DNA from 3 places in the Pseudomonas sp. FG13 genome. Region 1 is predicted to be linked to each of the others. Evidence: predicted binding sites of a transcription regulator. Region 1 holds the regulator's gene; each other region holds the start of a gene.
The links. Region 1 encodes sigma-54, which starts transcription at its own class of promoters, with help from an activator protein. Its sites were predicted from a motif close to ANTGGCATNNANNTTGCTNT; they were not measured.

Region 2: the regulator sigma-54 is predicted to act here: its motif matches at 3,165-3,184, upstream of ACODTO_RS05535 (flagellar hook-length control protein FliK).
Region 3: the regulator sigma-54 is predicted to act here: its motif matches at 3,249-3,268, upstream of flgB (flagellar basal body rod protein FlgB).

Annotation. Positions count from the first base shown of each region.
Region 1 covers NZ_JBMDKO010000002.1:82,896-88,113, reverse strand. Annotated here, with positions in the region: gene ACODTO_RS02915 (KdsC family phosphatase) at 1-361, shown strand, start outside; gene lptC (LPS export ABC transporter periplasmic protein LptC) at 369-941, shown strand; gene lptA (lipopolysaccharide transport periplasmic protein LptA) at 928-1,473, shown strand; gene lptB (LPS export ABC transporter ATP-binding protein) at 1,473-2,198, shown strand; gene ACODTO_RS02895 (RNA polymerase factor sigma-54) at 2,415-3,911, shown strand; gene hpf (ribosome hibernation-promoting factor, HPF/YfiA family) at 3,988-4,296, shown strand; gene ptsN (PTS IIA-like nitrogen regulatory protein PtsN) at 4,309-4,773, shown strand; gene rapZ (RNase adapter RapZ) at 4,776-5,218, shown strand, end outside.
Region 2 covers NZ_JBMDKO010000004.1:71,679-76,896, reverse strand. Annotated here, with positions in the region: gene fliM (flagellar motor switch protein FliM) at 61-1,029, opposite strand; gene fliL (flagellar basal body-associated protein FliL) at 1,039-1,542, opposite strand; gene ACODTO_RS05535 (flagellar hook-length control protein FliK) at 1,746-3,116, opposite strand; gene ACODTO_RS05530 (Hpt domain-containing protein) at 3,219-3,563, opposite strand; gene ACODTO_RS05525 (ATP-binding SpoIIE family protein phosphatase) at 3,595-5,218, opposite strand, start outside.
Region 3 covers NZ_JBMDKO010000019.1:78,365-83,582, reverse strand. Annotated here, with positions in the region: gene flgM (flagellar biosynthesis anti-sigma factor FlgM) at 1-104, opposite strand, end outside; gene flgA (flagellar basal body P-ring formation chaperone FlgA) at 276-1,040, opposite strand; gene ACODTO_RS16760 (chemotaxis protein CheV) at 1,119-2,045, shown strand; gene cheR (protein-glutamate O-methyltransferase CheR) at 2,099-2,926, shown strand; gene flgB (flagellar basal body rod protein FlgB) at 3,309-3,716, shown strand; gene flgC (flagellar basal body rod protein FlgC) at 3,720-4,163, shown strand; gene flgD (flagellar hook assembly protein FlgD) at 4,179-4,901, shown strand; gene flgE (flagellar hook protein FlgE) at 4,931-5,218, shown strand, end outside.

The sequences.
Region 1 (5,218 bases):
CGTGCAGACGGCTATCATCAGCGGCCGCAAGACCCCGGTGGTCGAGCGACGCGCGAAGAACCTCGGCATTCCCCACCTTTATCAGGGTCGCGAGGATAAACTGGTGGTCCTGGACGAGCTTCTGGGCCAACTCAACCTAACCTATGAACAGGTCGCCTACCTGGGTGACGACCTGCCGGACCTGCCGGTGATCCGTCGGGTTGGCCTGGGCATGGCGGTGGCCAATGCGGCCGGCTTCGTACGCGAGCACGCCCACGGCGTCACCACCGCGCGAGGCGGCGAAGGCGCGGCCCGTGAATTCTGCGAACTGATCCTGCGCGCCCAGGGCCGCCTCGAAGCGGCGAACGCCGCGTACCTGTGAGCCATTTATGCTGAGCAAGAAGATTCGCACCATCCTGCTGTTCGCGTGCATCGCGGCGATTTTCGCGGCGGTGGGCTACTGGAACATCAGCCCCGAACGTTTTCTCGACCGCCCCGCCGTCCAGGTCGAGGAAAACGATATCGACTGGTATGCGACCAACACGCATACACTGCAATACCTGCCTGACGGCAAGGTGCAGTACGAAATGACGTCCGACAAGGTCGATCACGTCAAGGCCACCGACATTACCCTGGTCGCCAATCCGGACCTGAACATGTTCCGCGGCACCGAGTTTCCGTGGCACGTGCAGAGCAAACGCGCCGAAGTGAATCCCGGCGGCACCGAAGTGGAACTGATCGACTCGGTACGCGTTGCGCGAACCGATGAGAAAAACCGCACGACCATCATCACCAGCACTCGCATGACCGTGTTCCCGCAGCAACAATATGCGCAGACCGAGCAACCCGTTAGAATCGACGGCGCCGGCGGTGTATCGACCGGCACGGGAATGAAGGCGTATCTGAAGGAAAGCAGGATACACCTGCTATCGAACGTAAGAGGACAGTATGAAGCTCGCTAAAACCCTCCCTATTTTGCTCAGTCTGGGCGCAGCACTGGGAAGCGCGAGCGCCTGGTCTCTTCCCAATGACCGTGACCAGCCTATCCGCATCCAGGCCGACGACGCCCAACTGGACGACAAGAACGGTATCGCCACCTATAAGGGCGACGTGATCATCACCCAGGGCTCGATGAAGGTCACCGGCAACACCGTGACCATTACCCGTACTCAGTCCGGCGATATCGACGTGGTGACTTCGGTGGGCAACCTGGCTTATTTCGAGCAATTGCAAACGGCTGGCGACACCAAGCCCGTGCAGGGTTACGGCGTGACCATCCAGTATCACGCCTCCCAGGACCGCGTCGTGCTGATCGATCGGGCCAAGGTCATCGACAAGGACAACAACGTCACCCAGGGCGAGAAAATCGTCTACGACACCAACAAGAAACTCGCCAGCGCCGGCCGCGCCACCGGCAACAAGGTGACCGAGCAGCGCCCACGGATCGACATGGTCATCCAGCCGAAAAAGAAAACCGAGCAAAGGCCCCAGTAATGGCAACTCTGAAAGCTCAGCACCTGGCCAAGAGCTACAAGGGCCGTCAAGTCGTGCGAGATGTCAGCCTGTCCATCGACAGCGGGCAGATCGTCGGCCTGCTCGGCCCCAACGGCGCGGGCAAGACCACCTGTTTCTACATGATCGTCGGCCTGGTCCAGGCCGATCAGGGCCGCGTCCTGATCGACGACCTGGACGTCAGCCATCAGCCAATGCACGGCCGGGCCAAGGCCGGCATCGGCTATCTGCCACAAGAAGCGTCGATCTTCCGCAAGTTGTCGGTCGCCGACAACATCATGGCGATTCTCGAAACCCGCAAGGAACTCGACAAGGCGGGTCGTCGCCAGGAGCTGGAAAGCCTGCTGCAGGAATTTCACATCAGCCATATCCGCGACAACCTGGGCATGAGCCTGTCCGGCGGCGAACGGCGCCGGGTGGAAATTGCCCGCGCCCTGGCCACCGCACCGAAATTCATCCTGCTCGACGAACCGTTCGCCGGCGTGGACCCGATTTCGGTGGGCGACATCAAGCAGATCATCCACCATCTCAAGGCCAAGGGGATCGGCGTGCTGATCACCGACCACAACGTGCGCGAGACGCTGGACATCTGCGAGACCGCCTACATCGTCAATGATGGACAATTGATCGCCGAAGGTGACTCCGCCACCATCCTGGCCAACGAATTGGTCAAGGAAGTGTATCTGGGCCATGAGTTCCGCCTGTAAGCGCGAAGTGTCTGGCAACTGTTCCGGCGCCGTCGGTTTTACCAGGCAGCGCCTCGGGAGAGGCTCAATGAATCCCCTCATCGGGAAACTAATTGAGTACTCCCTCTAGGCAAACACTTCAGTTTCAGGCATATAATTTGCTTAAGGTTTGGCGCTTCGGCGCCCTTGTAGTGGATGGCGCATGTGCGCCGGCGAATAAGGTGTTAAGCCCCTGCCATGAAACCATCGCTAGTCTTGAGAATGGGCCAGCAGCTGACGATGACACCGCAGCTGCAACAGGCCATCCGCCTGCTCCAATTGTCGACCCTGGACCTGCAACAGGAAATCCAGGAGGCCCTGGAATCCAATCCGATGCTCGAACGCCAGGAAGAAGGCGACGACTTCGACAACACTGATCCGCTGGCCGACAACGTCGAGCAAAAATCCAATACCGAGATCCAGGAGCCGTCCTACCAGGAGGAAGCCGCCCCGACGGTGGATAACCTCGAGGATGGCGAGTGGAACGAACGCATCCCCAACGACCTGCCCGTGGACACGGCCTGGGAGGACGTCTACCAGACCAGCGCCAGCAGCCTGCCAAGCAGCGATGATGACGAGTGGGACTTCACCACCCGCACCTCTGCCGGCGAAAGCCTGCAAAGCCACCTGCTGTGGCAACTGAACCTGGCGCCGATGTCCGACACCGATCGCCTGATCGCCGTGACCCTGATCGACTGCATCAACAATCAGGGCTACCTGGACGAGACCCTCGAAGAAATTCTCGAAGCTTTCGATCCGGAGCTGGACATCGAGCTGGACGAGATCGAAGCCGTCCTGCATCGGATCCAACAATTCGAACCGGCCGGCATCGGCGCCCGCAACCTGGGTGAGTGCCTGCTGCTGCAACTGCGCCAGCTGCCCGCCAAGACGCCGTGGCTGGCCGAGGCCAAGCGACTGGTCACCGACTATATCGACCTGCTGGGCGGCCGCGACTACAGCCAGCTGATGCGGCGCATGAAGCTCAAGGAAGATGAGCTGCGCCAGGTGATCGAACTGGTCCAGAGCCTCAACCCACGCCCGGGCTCACAGATCGAGGCCACCGAGCCCGAATACGTGGTTCCCGATGTGATCGTGCGCAAGCACAACGATCGCTGGCTGGTGGAGCTGAACCAGGAATCGGTCCCCAAGCTACGGGTCAACGCCCAGTACGCTGGCTTTGTAAGACGCGCCGATACCAGCGCCGACAACACCTTCATGCGCAACCAGTTGCAGGAAGCCCGCTGGTTCATCAAGAGCCTGCAGAGCCGCAACGAAACCCTGATGAAGGTTGCAACCCAGATCGTCGAGCATCAACGCGGCTTCCTGGACTACGGCGACGAAGCGATGAAGCCGTTGGTCCTGCACGACATCGCCGAGGCGGTGGGCATGCACGAATCGACAATTTCCCGGGTGACCACGCAGAAATTCATGCATACCCCACGGGGTATCTACGAATTGAAATATTTTTTCTCAAGCCACGTCAGCACCTCCGAAGGCGGCGAATGCTCGTCCACAGCCATCCGCGCGATCATCAAGAAACTGGTGGCTGCGGAAAATCAGAAAAAGCCGTTGAGTGACAGCAAGATCGCTGGTTTACTGGAGGCACAAGGCATTCAGGTGGCCCGCCGTACCGTCGCCAAGTATCGCGAATCCCTCGGGATCGCGCCTTCGAGCGAACGCAAGCGGTTGATGTAACAGGCCACGCCACAGCGTTCCAGTGGCAGGCATTTCTGCCTGCCGCTTTATGCACTGGCAACGAAGGAGAAGCTGTATGCAAGTCAACATCAGTGGACACCAACTGGAAGTGACCGAACCCCTGCGTACCTACATCGGCGAAAAACTCGACCGATTGGAAAGGCATTTCGACAAGATCACCAATGTGCAGGTCACGATGAACGTCGAGAAGCTGCTGCAGAAAATCGAAGCCACGTTGCATATTCCCGGCGGAGAGGTGGTTGCCAATGCGGAGCACACAGACATGTATGCCGCGATTGACCTGCTGACCGACAAGCTGGATCGCCAACTCAAAAAGCATAAGGAAAAGACCCAAAGCCTCCTCCAGGGCGCTACCGGTCGTTAATCCCCCCAATCCATGATCCGACTAGAAACCATCCTGACCCCCGGCCGTTCCATGGTGAACGCGCCGGGCGGCAGTAAAAAGAAAGCCCTCGAACAAATTGCCAACCTGATCCACCGCGAAGTGCCGGATCTGGAAATGCAGGACGTCTTCGAGGCCCTGGTTGCCCGTGAAAAACTCGGTTCCACCGGTTTTGGCAACGGCATCGCCATTCCCCACTGCCGCCTCAAGGGATGCATCACGCCCATCAGCGCACTGCTGCACCTTGAAGCCGCCATTGATTTCGACGCCATCGACGGCGCACCGGTCGACCTGCTGTTCGTATTGCTGGTTCCGGAAGCGGCGACCGATGCGCATCTTGAGCTGCTGCGCCAGATCGCCAGCATGCTGGACCGCAAGGAAGTGCGCGAAAAACTGCGTAGCGCACCGAGCAACCAAGCCTTGTATCAGGTAGTCCTGGACGAGCAGAACGGTCATTAATCATGCGCCTGATCATCGTCAGCGGTCGCTCCGGCTCCGGTAAAAGCACGGCGCTCAACGTGCTTGAGGACAGCGGCTACTATTGCATCGACAACCTTCCAGCCGGCCTGCTGCCGGAGCTGGCCGAACGGGCGCTGATCCACACCGAGCTGGCGCAACCGCTGGTGGCGGTTTCCGTCGACGCACGCAACCTGCCGAGCCACCTGTCGCGTTTCCCCGAACTGCTCGAGGAAGTGCGCAACCGGCATATCCAGTGCGATGTGCTGTACCTGGATGCCGATGACGAAACCCTGCTCAAGCGCTTTTCCGAGACCCGGCGACGCCATCCGCTGAGCAATGCCAACCGCTCGCTGGCCGAAGCCATTGAAGACGAAAGCCAGTTGCTTGGACCGATCGCCGACCTGGCGGACCTGAAGGTCGACACCACGAACCTGAACCTGTATCA
Region 2 (5,218 bases), on a different contig from region 1:
GGCGGGCAAAAATCAGTTGAAAACGTAAATTCAGCTACAAACTACAGCGTTCGACCTTGCTCAACGTCGTTCGATCGGCTCGATCACCTGCAACGCCAGGTTGCCTTTGTGAGAGCCCATCTTGACCTTGAAGGCCGGTACGCCATTGGCACGCATGATCATGTCTTCCGGCATTTCGACCGGAATGATGTCCCCCGGCTGCATGTGCAGGATGTCCCGCAGGCGCAATTGGCGCCGGGCAACCGTCGCACCGATCGGCACGTCGACATCCAGCACGTCCTGGCGCAAGGCGTTGATCCAGCGCTCGTCCTGATCGTCGAGATCGGATTGGAAACCGGCGTCGAGCATTTCGCGCACCGGCTCGATCATCGAGTACGGCATGGTCACGTGCAGGTCCCCGCCGCCGCCATCGAGCTCGATGTGGAAGGTCGATACCACGATGGCTTCGCTCGGACCGACGATGTTGGCCATGGCCGGGTTCACTTCCGAGTTGATGTACTCGAAGTTCACTTCCATGATCGCCTGCCAGGCTTCCTTCAGGTCGACGAAAGCCTGCTCCAGCACCATGCGCACGACCCGCAGCTCGGTCGGGGTGAACTCTCGACCCTCGATCTTGGCGTGACGACCGTCACCGCCGAAGAAGTTGTCCACCAGCTTGAATACCAGCTTGGCATCGAGGATGAACAACGCGGTGCCGCGCAACGGCTTGATCTTCACCAGGTTGAGGCTGGTGGGCACATACAGCGAGTGCACGTATTCCCCGAACTTCATCACCTGCACACCACCGACCGCCACATCGGCCGAACGACGCAGCATGTTGAACATGCTGATGCGGGTGTAACGGGCGAAACGTTCGTTGATCATTTCCAGGGTCGGCATGCGTCCGCGAACGATGCGATCCTGGCTGGTCAGGTCGTAGCTTTTGACGCTGCCCGGTTCAGCAGCGTTTTCGGTCTGCACCAGGCCGTCGTCGACACCATGCAACAACGCGTCGATTTCGTCCTGGGACAACAGGTCCTGCACGGCCATGGCGGGTTCCTACTGCAATACGAAGTTAGTGAAGAGCAACTGTTCGATCACCACTTTGCCGAGCTCCTTCTGCGCCACTTCCTGCACGCTGGCCGTGGCTTTCTGACGGAGCATTTCCTGGCCGACGGGAGTGGCGAGGGTGTCGAAATTCTGTCCGGAGAACAGCATCACCAGATTGTTGCGGATCAGCGGCATGTGCACCCGCAGCGCTTCCAGATCAGCCTGGTTGCGCCCCAGCAAGGTGATGCTGACCTGCATGTAGCGTTGACGGCCATTTTGGGTGTAGTTGGCGACGAAGGCCGGTGCCATGGGCTCGAAAATCGCCGGCTGCTTGCCCACCGGCGTAGCTTCGACCGCCGCCGCAGGCTTGCTTTGAGCGCTGTGCATGAAATACCAGGTCGCCCCCACGGACACACCGATCGCCAGGAGCAAACCCACAACGATCAGGATGATCATCTTGAGCTTGCCTTTGGTTGCGGGGTCTTTTACAGCTGCTGCTTCGCTCTTCGCCATGCCAATAATCCGTCACTAATCGGGGGGTTTACGGTTGCATGGCAAGGCAGGAGCAAGTGTTATGCCAGAAATAATTTGCGACACCCGAAAACAACTGTGGGAGCGAGCCTGCTCGCGATGGCGGTGTGTCAGTCGACTCATGTTCAACTGATCCACCGCCTTCGCGAGCAGGCTCGCTCCCACAAGGTGTGTGATGTGCCCGGTCAGGCGTAGTAATCGACCGCGCTGGTACCGATGACGCTGGTGGTGGTGGCCGCCACCTCAGCGACACTGGCCGGCAGATGCTCGTCTGCCGAATCCACTCGCCCGCCGGAAGAAGACGTCCGTCCGGTCTGGGCCTGCTGCTGCGCCTGCTGGTTCTGGTTCTGTGAGCCACGGGACTGATCGGACACGTTGACATCGACCTGCCCCATGCCCTGCTGGGCGAAACTGTCCCGCAGGCGATGCAACTGGCCTTCGAGGGCTTCGCGAACGCCGGAGTGGGCACTCATGAAGGTCACCTGGGTCTGTTGATCCGGCATCATGTTTACCCGGATGTCCAGCCGCCCGAGTTCGGCGGGCTGCAACTGGATGTCGGCCGCCTTGAGATTGGCGCTCGACAGGTACATCACCCGGTTGACCACTTCTTCGGTCCAGCCATTCTGATTCATGGCGATGGGTTGGTTGACCGGCACCGCATTGGCGGTCTTGGGCGTAGCGGCCTGGGTGAGGGCCGCCAGGCGGTTGGCGAAATCATCCACGCGGGTGTCACTGGAAGCCGCGCCCAGATCCTTGAGCCCCTCGCCGATCAGACCACTGAATGCCTTTTCCCCACCCTGGCTGCCAGGGCCGGTACTGTTCTGGTCGGCTTGCACGGTGAGCATGCTCGCCATGCCGGCGGCGAACGTCTGGGCCGAGGTCGGCTCACCGTCGAGCGGAACCGGGGCAGTGGTCTTGGCCTGGCTGGTGGCGGAAACGTGGCCGCCCTGCTCCATCGCCAGTCGCAACGCCGGCATGGCGTCGAGCGGATCGGCCTCGGGGTCGAACTTCGGATCCGCCGGCGGCGCGGCCTGGGCTACCGGTGCCAGTGGCACGACCGGGGTCGCCACCGCAGCGACTACTTGCGGAACAGTCGCGGGGTCCACCACAGGGGTGGGCGCCACATCGACTTGAACCGCAGGCACAGCCGCGTCCGGCGGCACCATCGGGTCGACGACAGGATCGGCAGGGGTCGCGTCCGCTACCGGGGTCTCGGTTTCGCTGTCGGCATCGGCGTCATTGTCTGCCGTGTCATCGGCCTTGACCGGCTTGTCGGCGGGCAAGGGTTTGCCGCTATCGGCAACGGTCGGCTCCGGGGCGGCAGCCGTTTCATCGCTGGCGTCCTTTTTGACGCTGCTGTCGGGCGTCTTGTCGCGCACCGGCTTCATCGCAGGCTCAGGGGCCGACGAGGATTTGACAGGGGCTTGCTGGGCGAAGACCTGCGCGAAGCTGGAGGCTCTATTACCAAGGTCCGGAGCCGCTGCCGGCGGATTGACGGCGGTCTGCGGCTTGGCCTGGGTAGTGGCCTGAAGCAGTGTATTGGGCGTAACGGGCATAAAAAGGTCTCCGCTGCACTGAAATCATAGGTACAGTCGAGACTGGACAATGCAAGGGGCGGGCCAACGTCTGGAAAGAGGCGATGCCTGGCAGGTCAACACTCAGCAGTGAAAGCCTTCGCGCTCTTCCCTGCAAAGATTTCGGACATGGGCAAATTCGCTGTCGATTTCGCTGACCAGTTTCTCGATGCCACCCAGGGAGGGCTGTTTGGCACGCTGTTCCAGCTCACCGCACAGTTCGGCCAGGCGGATGGCCCCCATGTTGCTGCTGCTGCCTTTGAAGCTGTGGGCGGTGGCGCTCAGTTTTTCGGCGTCGCGGGCCTCATGCAGCACACGCAGGCGCGCTTCGGAGTCGTTGAGAAACGTATCCAGCAGCTCCAGATACCCCTCCTCCATGACTTCTTTCAACGTGCTGAGCACGTCGCGGTCCAGATGAATCTCGTTCACTTGTTCGCTCCCTGATCAAGAGTGGCGCGGATTATGCCAGAGCCTCCCAGAAAAACTCCACGCGGACACTACGACCATCGTCTGACCAACAGGCCTGGTGACTCAACTGACGCACCAGGCTAACACCACGTCCCGACAACCGATCACGGTCCAGCGGCCGAGCCATGACACGGGCGACATCGAAGCCCTCACCGCTGTCTTCGACCTCGATCACCAGGCGACCACCATCGCCGTGAGGCGTGACATGCAAGTGTACCCGAATGTGACCGGCATCCAGTTCATCCAGCCGGGTACTGCGCTCCATGTAATAGCGCGCAAAGCCCGACGCGTCGCGCTTGATGCTCGAATCGAGCCCCAGTACCCCATGCTCCAGGGCATTGGAATAGAGCTCCGAAAGTACGCTGTAAAGCGCGCCACTCTGAGCCCTGAGCCCATGCACTTCAAGCAGCAATTGCAGCAGGTACGGCATCGGGTTGAAGCGCTTGAGCGTCTGGGCCCGAAACTCGAAACTCACCGACCAGTCCAGCGGGCTGGACTGGCCGCTATCGGAATAGACAGGTGGCGGCGGGTTGAGTTGCGTCGGCGCGACCATCCGCACTTCGACCATGCTGAAATCGTCGCGGGCCTCCCCGCGAAAGTCCCGCAGGGCCTGCTGGATATCTTCGAAAAGACAATCGGGCTCGCGGTTGGCGGCAAACACCTGCTGCAAGCGCTCCACACCGAACAACTGGTCATCGTCATTGCTGGTGTCGATCACACCGTCGGACAACAGGAACACCCGGTCACCCACCGCCATGGGATGCACTTCGGTACGATCATCGAATAGTTGAGGCGTGAGCACACCCAAGGGCAAGTGTCTTGCTGGCAGCGGCGTGCGCACGCCCGTGAGACCGTCATGCAAGTACCCGTCGGGCATGCCGCCATTCCAGATTTCCACCGTGCAACGCTGGAAGCCCAGGCAGAGCAGTGTCGCGCAACAGAACATGTCCACCGGCAGGATACGTTTGAGCTTGGCGTTCATTTCGCGCAGGATCTGCGCCAGGCCATAGCCTTTGGCGGTCATCCCGTAGAACACTTCCGCCAGCGGCATCGCACCGACCGCCGCCGGCAGACCGTGTCCGGTGAAATCCCCCAGCAGGACGTGCATGTCACCGGCCGGATTGAACGCGGCGAGCAGCAGATCGCCGTTGAACAGGGCATAGGGCGATTGCAGGTAACGGATATTCGGCGCGCTCAGGCAGCCGGAATGGGCGATCTTGTCGAACACGGCCTTGGCGACCCGCTGCTCGTTGAGCAGGTAATCGTGATGGCGGGAAATCTGGTCGCGTTGCTCCACAACCGTGGCCTGCAACCGACGCAAGCGGTCCATGGCCTTGATCTTGGCGGCCAGGATCACCTGGTTGTAGGGTTTGGCCAGGAAATCGTCACCGCCGGCCTCCAGGCAACGGGCCAAGCCTTCGCTTTCAGTCAACGACGTGAGGAAAATGATCGGCACCAGCTGGTCGCCGGCCAACTGCTTGATCTTTTGCGCTGCCTCGAATCCGTCCATGATCGGCATCATTGCATCCATCAGCACCAGGTGCGGATGTTGCTCCGTATAGATTTCGACCGCCTCGGCACCATCGGCTGCGGTGAGCACGTGATGGCCCTGACGG
Region 3 (5,218 bases), on a different contig from region 1:
GCTTGCTCGGCCGGCGAGGATTTTTCGGTTTCCTTGCTGGCGCTGGGGCGCGTGGTGCCCGTCAATGGTGAAGAGCTGTTTAAACGGTTGAAATCGATGACCATGGTAAAAAACCTCTGGGTATTTGGACGCTTGCCATGTTTTCGGCCATCCCCAAAAAAACTTTAGGCTCATTTGTTCAATGAGCGTGCGCACGTCTGCGCTTGCCTTGCGTAAGGCACAGTCTAGGGAACAGCAGGGTCAAGCGCCAGCTTTCTACCCATTTCCACCGATCGCTACATAGCCACTTCCACCTGGCCTGGGGCTATCACCTGCGCCTTGATGACGCGCTGGGAATTGAGGTTTTTCACCCGAATCTGTTCATTCATGCCGCCATTGGACAGGGCTTCACCAGGCATTCGTACGGCCAGGGTGCCGCTGCGGGCGGTGATCACTACCTGGTCACCTTTACGAACGACTTCGGCCTGCTCCAGATGCACGAGGGTCACGATCTGATCGGCTACCATTGGTCGGACAAGTTTCTGTCCAATGGCCTGATCGACGGAGGTCAGGAAGCCCTGGGTTATCTGGCTGACGTCCCGTTCACGCAGCGTCACGTCCTGAGGTTCAACGATTCCGGCCCGTTTCAATGGTCGGGTGGTGGTGACGATTTCGCGGAACAGGCGCACCTGGGCCGGCACGAATACCGTCCAGGGCGCCGCGCTGTCGCAACGGACCTTTACTGTTACACGTCCCAGGGGCCTGGCGGGGCTTTCCAGGGAGGCAGTCAATTCCTTGTCGCACATCGGCATGCGCAGGCGCGGGTCGATCTGGTTGACTTCGATTTCGTAGCGACCTTCGGTTTGACTGGAAGCCAGATAGTCTTCTACGGTGAATTCAAGAAAGCCCTGAGTGACGCCGATAAGGAGATCAGGCAAGGTAACCGGAGCATCGGCAAGGGCACGTCCCCCCGAGGCGAACAGGCAGGCAGCCAACAGCACACCGAGCCAGAGGCGGCAATGAGTGGTCAGGCGTCGAGAAAATGTCGTTTGTGCGTTCATGCCGGTTGAATAGCAAGCCCCGTGCCGTTTAGTGATGAATGCGCGTCGGACACATTAGCGTTAGGTAGGAGTCAGGGCATGGCGGGAGTGATGGATTCGGTAAACCAGCGCACGCAGCTGGTCGGTCAGAATCGCCTGGAGCTGTTGTTGTTCCGTCTCGATGGCCAGCAGTTATATGGGATCAACGTATTCAAGGTCCGCGAGGTGCTGCAATGCCCCAAGCTGACCTTGATGCCCAAGTCCAGTCCCGTCGTGTGCGGTGTGGCGAACATTCGGGGAGCGACCATTCCGATTCTCGATCTGGCGATGGCCACCGGTTCCGGTCGGCTGCTGGATCAGAGCAGTCCGTTTGTGATCATCACCGAGTACAACACCAAGACCCAGGGATTCCTGGTGCGCTCGGTGGAGCGCATCGTCAACATGAACTGGGAGGAGATCCATCCACCGCCCAAGGGGACCGGCCGCGATCACTACCTGACGGCGGTGACCCGGGTTGATGGCCAGTTGGTGGAAATCATCGACGTGGAGAAAATCCTCGCCGAAGTGGCGCCGACCACGGAAACCATCTCCCACGGTGTGGTGGATGCCGAAACCCAGCACAAGGCGGTTTCGCTGCGGGTGCTGACGGTGGACGATTCGTCGGTGGCGCGTAAGCAGGTGACCCGTTGCCTGCAGACGATCGGCGTCGAAGTGATTGCATTGAACGATGGGCGGCAGGCGCTGGATTACCTGCGCAAGTTGGTCGACGAGGGCAAGAAGCCGGAAGAAGAGTTCCTGATGATGATCTCCGACATCGAGATGCCGGAGATGGACGGGTACACCCTGACATCGGAAATCCGCAGTGATCCGCGTATGCAAAAGCTGCACATCATCCTGCATACGTCCCTGTCGGGTGTCTTCAACCAAGCGATGGTCAAGAAAGTCGGTGCCGATGATTTTCTCGCCAAGTTCCGCCCTGACGACCTGGCTTCCCGGGTAGTCGATCGGATCAAGACAGCGGAATAAAGGTCGGGCGCGTTGTGCGCCCGGCAAATCAACACAATGAAAGAGGCGGTAACTTGTCTACGGGTAATTTGGATTTCGAACAGTTCCGGGTCTTCCTGGAAAAAGCCTGTGGCATATTGCTTGGTGAAAACAAGCAATATCTGGTGTCGAGCCGTCTCAACAAATTGATGGAGCAGCAGGGCCTCAAATCGTTGGGCGAACTGGTGCAGCGTATCCAGACCCAGCCGCGCAGCGGTTTGCGCGAAATGGTGGTGGACGCCATGACCACCAATGAAACCCTGTGGTTTCGTGATACCTATCCGTTCGAAGTCTTGAAGAACAAAGTGCTGCCGGCGGCCATCAAGGCCAGCCCGGGCCAGCGCCTGCGGGTCTGGTCGGCCGCCTGTTCGTCGGGTCAGGAACCGTATTCGCTGTCGATGTCCATCGACGAGTTCGAGCGGACCAATATCGGCCAGTTGAAGGGGGGCGTGCAGATCGTCGCCACGGACCTGTCCGGAACCATGCTCAACAACTGCAAGACCGGTGAGTACGACAGCCTGGCTATCGGCCGCGGCCTGTCGCCCGATCGCCTGCAACGCTACTTCGATCCGAAAGGGCCGGGGCGCTGGGTGGTCAAGGCACCGATCAAGAGCCGGGTGGAGTTCCGCTCGTTCAACCTGCTGGACAGCTACGCCAGCCTGGGCAAGTTCGACATCGTGTTCTGCCGCAACGTGCTGATCTACTTCTCCGCCGAAGTGAAGAAGGACATCCTGTTGCGCATCCACGGCACTCTGAAGCCCGGCGGCTACCTGTTCCTAGGCGCCTCTGAAGCACTGAACGGCTTGCCGGATCATTACCAGATGATCCAGTGCAGTCCGGGGATCATCTACCAGGCGAAGTGATGCAGTCGGGTCGTCAAAAAGCGGGAGCCCCTACAGGCTCCCGTTTTTTTTTGCCTGCTGATTAGTGCTTCGCTCACTCTGTGGAGCGAGCTTCTGTGGGAGCCGAGCTTGCTCGCGATGCAGGCAACACGGTTTCAACTCCCGTCCGCGTCATCGTTCATCGCGAGCAAGCTCGGCTCCCACCAAAGCTCGGTCCCACTGTAATTGCCAGTGTCACTCAAAAAGCGGCAGAAAAGCGGCAGCCGGCGGAAAACGGTTGCCGCTTTTCTGGCATTGCCGCCTTGCCGATGCCCGCAAAGCCCCGGTTTATGGGGTTTTGGGAAGTGGCACGACGCTTGCTAGGTCCATGTACGTACATTCTGGTCACCCAAAGGTTTCCGACATGAGCATCAGCTTCGATAAAGCGCTCGGTATCCACGAACAGGCCCTGAGCTTCCGCGCCCAGCGTGCCGAAGTTCTGGCCAACAACATCGCCAACGCCGACACCCCGAACTACAAGGCTCGGGATCTGGACTTCTCCAAAGTGCTCGCCGAGCAGAATGAGAAAACCAAGAACGGCTCCTTCGCCCTGAACATGACCAACAGCCGTCATATCGAGGCCGAAGGCTTGGGCAACGGCGACGAGTCGCTGATGTATCGCACGCCGATGCAGCCTTCGATCGACCAGAACACCGTGGACGCTCAACTGGAACAGTCCAACTACGCGGAGAACTCCGTGAACTTCCAGGCCAGCTTCACCCTGCTCAACAGCAAATTCAAAGGGCTGATCTCGGCCCTGCGCGGAGAGTAAGTCATGTCGATTGCGAGCGTATTCAACATCGCCGGCAGTGCCATGAGTGCCCAGACCACTCGCCTGAACACTGTCGCCAGTAACATCGCCAACGCCGAGACCGTTTCGTCGAGCATCGACCAGACCTACCGCGCCCGTCACCCGGTGTTCGCCACCATGTTTCAAGGTGGCCAGTCGAATGGCAGCGGCTCGCTGTTCCAGGAGCAGGACGCGGCCGGGCAGGGCGTGCAGGTAATGGGCGTGGTCGAAGACCAGAGCAACCTCGAAGCGCGCTATGAGCCGAACCATCCGGCTGCCGACGCCAAGGGCTATGTCTATTACCCGAACGTCAACGTCGTCGAAGAAATGGCCGACATGATTTCCGCCAGTCGTTCGTTCCAGACCAACGCCGAAATGATGAACACCGCCAAAACCATGATGCAGAAGGTCCTGACCCTGGGTCAGTGATAAGGGGCGAGTCACATGAGCGTTACCAACACCACCAGCGGTTTGAGCCTCAACGAGATTCTGGCCAACTCCTCGGTCAAGACCAACACCACCACCGACGGCCTGGGCTCGCTGACAGGTGCGGCGACCGGCAAGAAGGAGCTGGGCAAGGATGCGTTCCTGCAACTGCTCGTCACCCAGCTGAAAAACCAGGACCCGTTGTCGCCGCAGGACAACGGTGAGTTCGTTGCCCAGCTGGCCCAGTTCAGTAGCCTGGAAGGCATCACCACCCTCAACGATACCGTGAGCGGGTTGGCCAGCAACTACAACTCGTCCCAGGCCTTGCAGGCCTCGTCGCTGGTGGGGCGTTCAGTCATTGCCCCTGGCGACAAGGCGGTGGTCGACACCTCCAAGAGCCTCAACGGCACGGTGGTGGTGCCCTCGGCGGTATCGTCCGTCGCGGTCAAGATCGTGGACAAGGATGGCAAGACGGTTCGCACCATCGACTTGGGCAGCCAGAAGGCCGGTAACTCCGCCTTTATCTGGGATGGCAAGAACGATGCGGGCACGACGGTCGAAGCGGGTACTTACAGCTTCGTAGCCTCGACCACCATCGACGGCCAGGCCACGTCGCTGATCACCAACCTGCCGGCGACCGTCAGCAGCGTGACGATCAGCCAGACAGGGGGAGAGCTGATGCTCAACCTCGCCGGGCTGGGCAGCATCGCCCTGTCCAAAGTACAAACTATTGGTATGTAGAGCCGACTAACCCGGCAAAGGAGTGGAATATGTCTTTCAACATCGGCCTTAGCGGTCTCTATGCTGCCAACAAACAGCTGGACGTCACCGGTAACAACATCGCCAACGTGGCAACCACCGGCTTCAAATCGTCCCGCGCGGAATTCGAAGACGTCTACTCGGCCACCAAGCTGGGTTCGGGCAGCAAAACCGTGGGTAACGGCGTGCGCCTGTCCAACGTTTCCCAGCAGTTTGGCCAGGGCGACGTCAACAACACCGGCAACGTGCTGGACATGGGTATCCAGGGCCAGGGCTTCTTCGTCCTGAGCAACGACGGT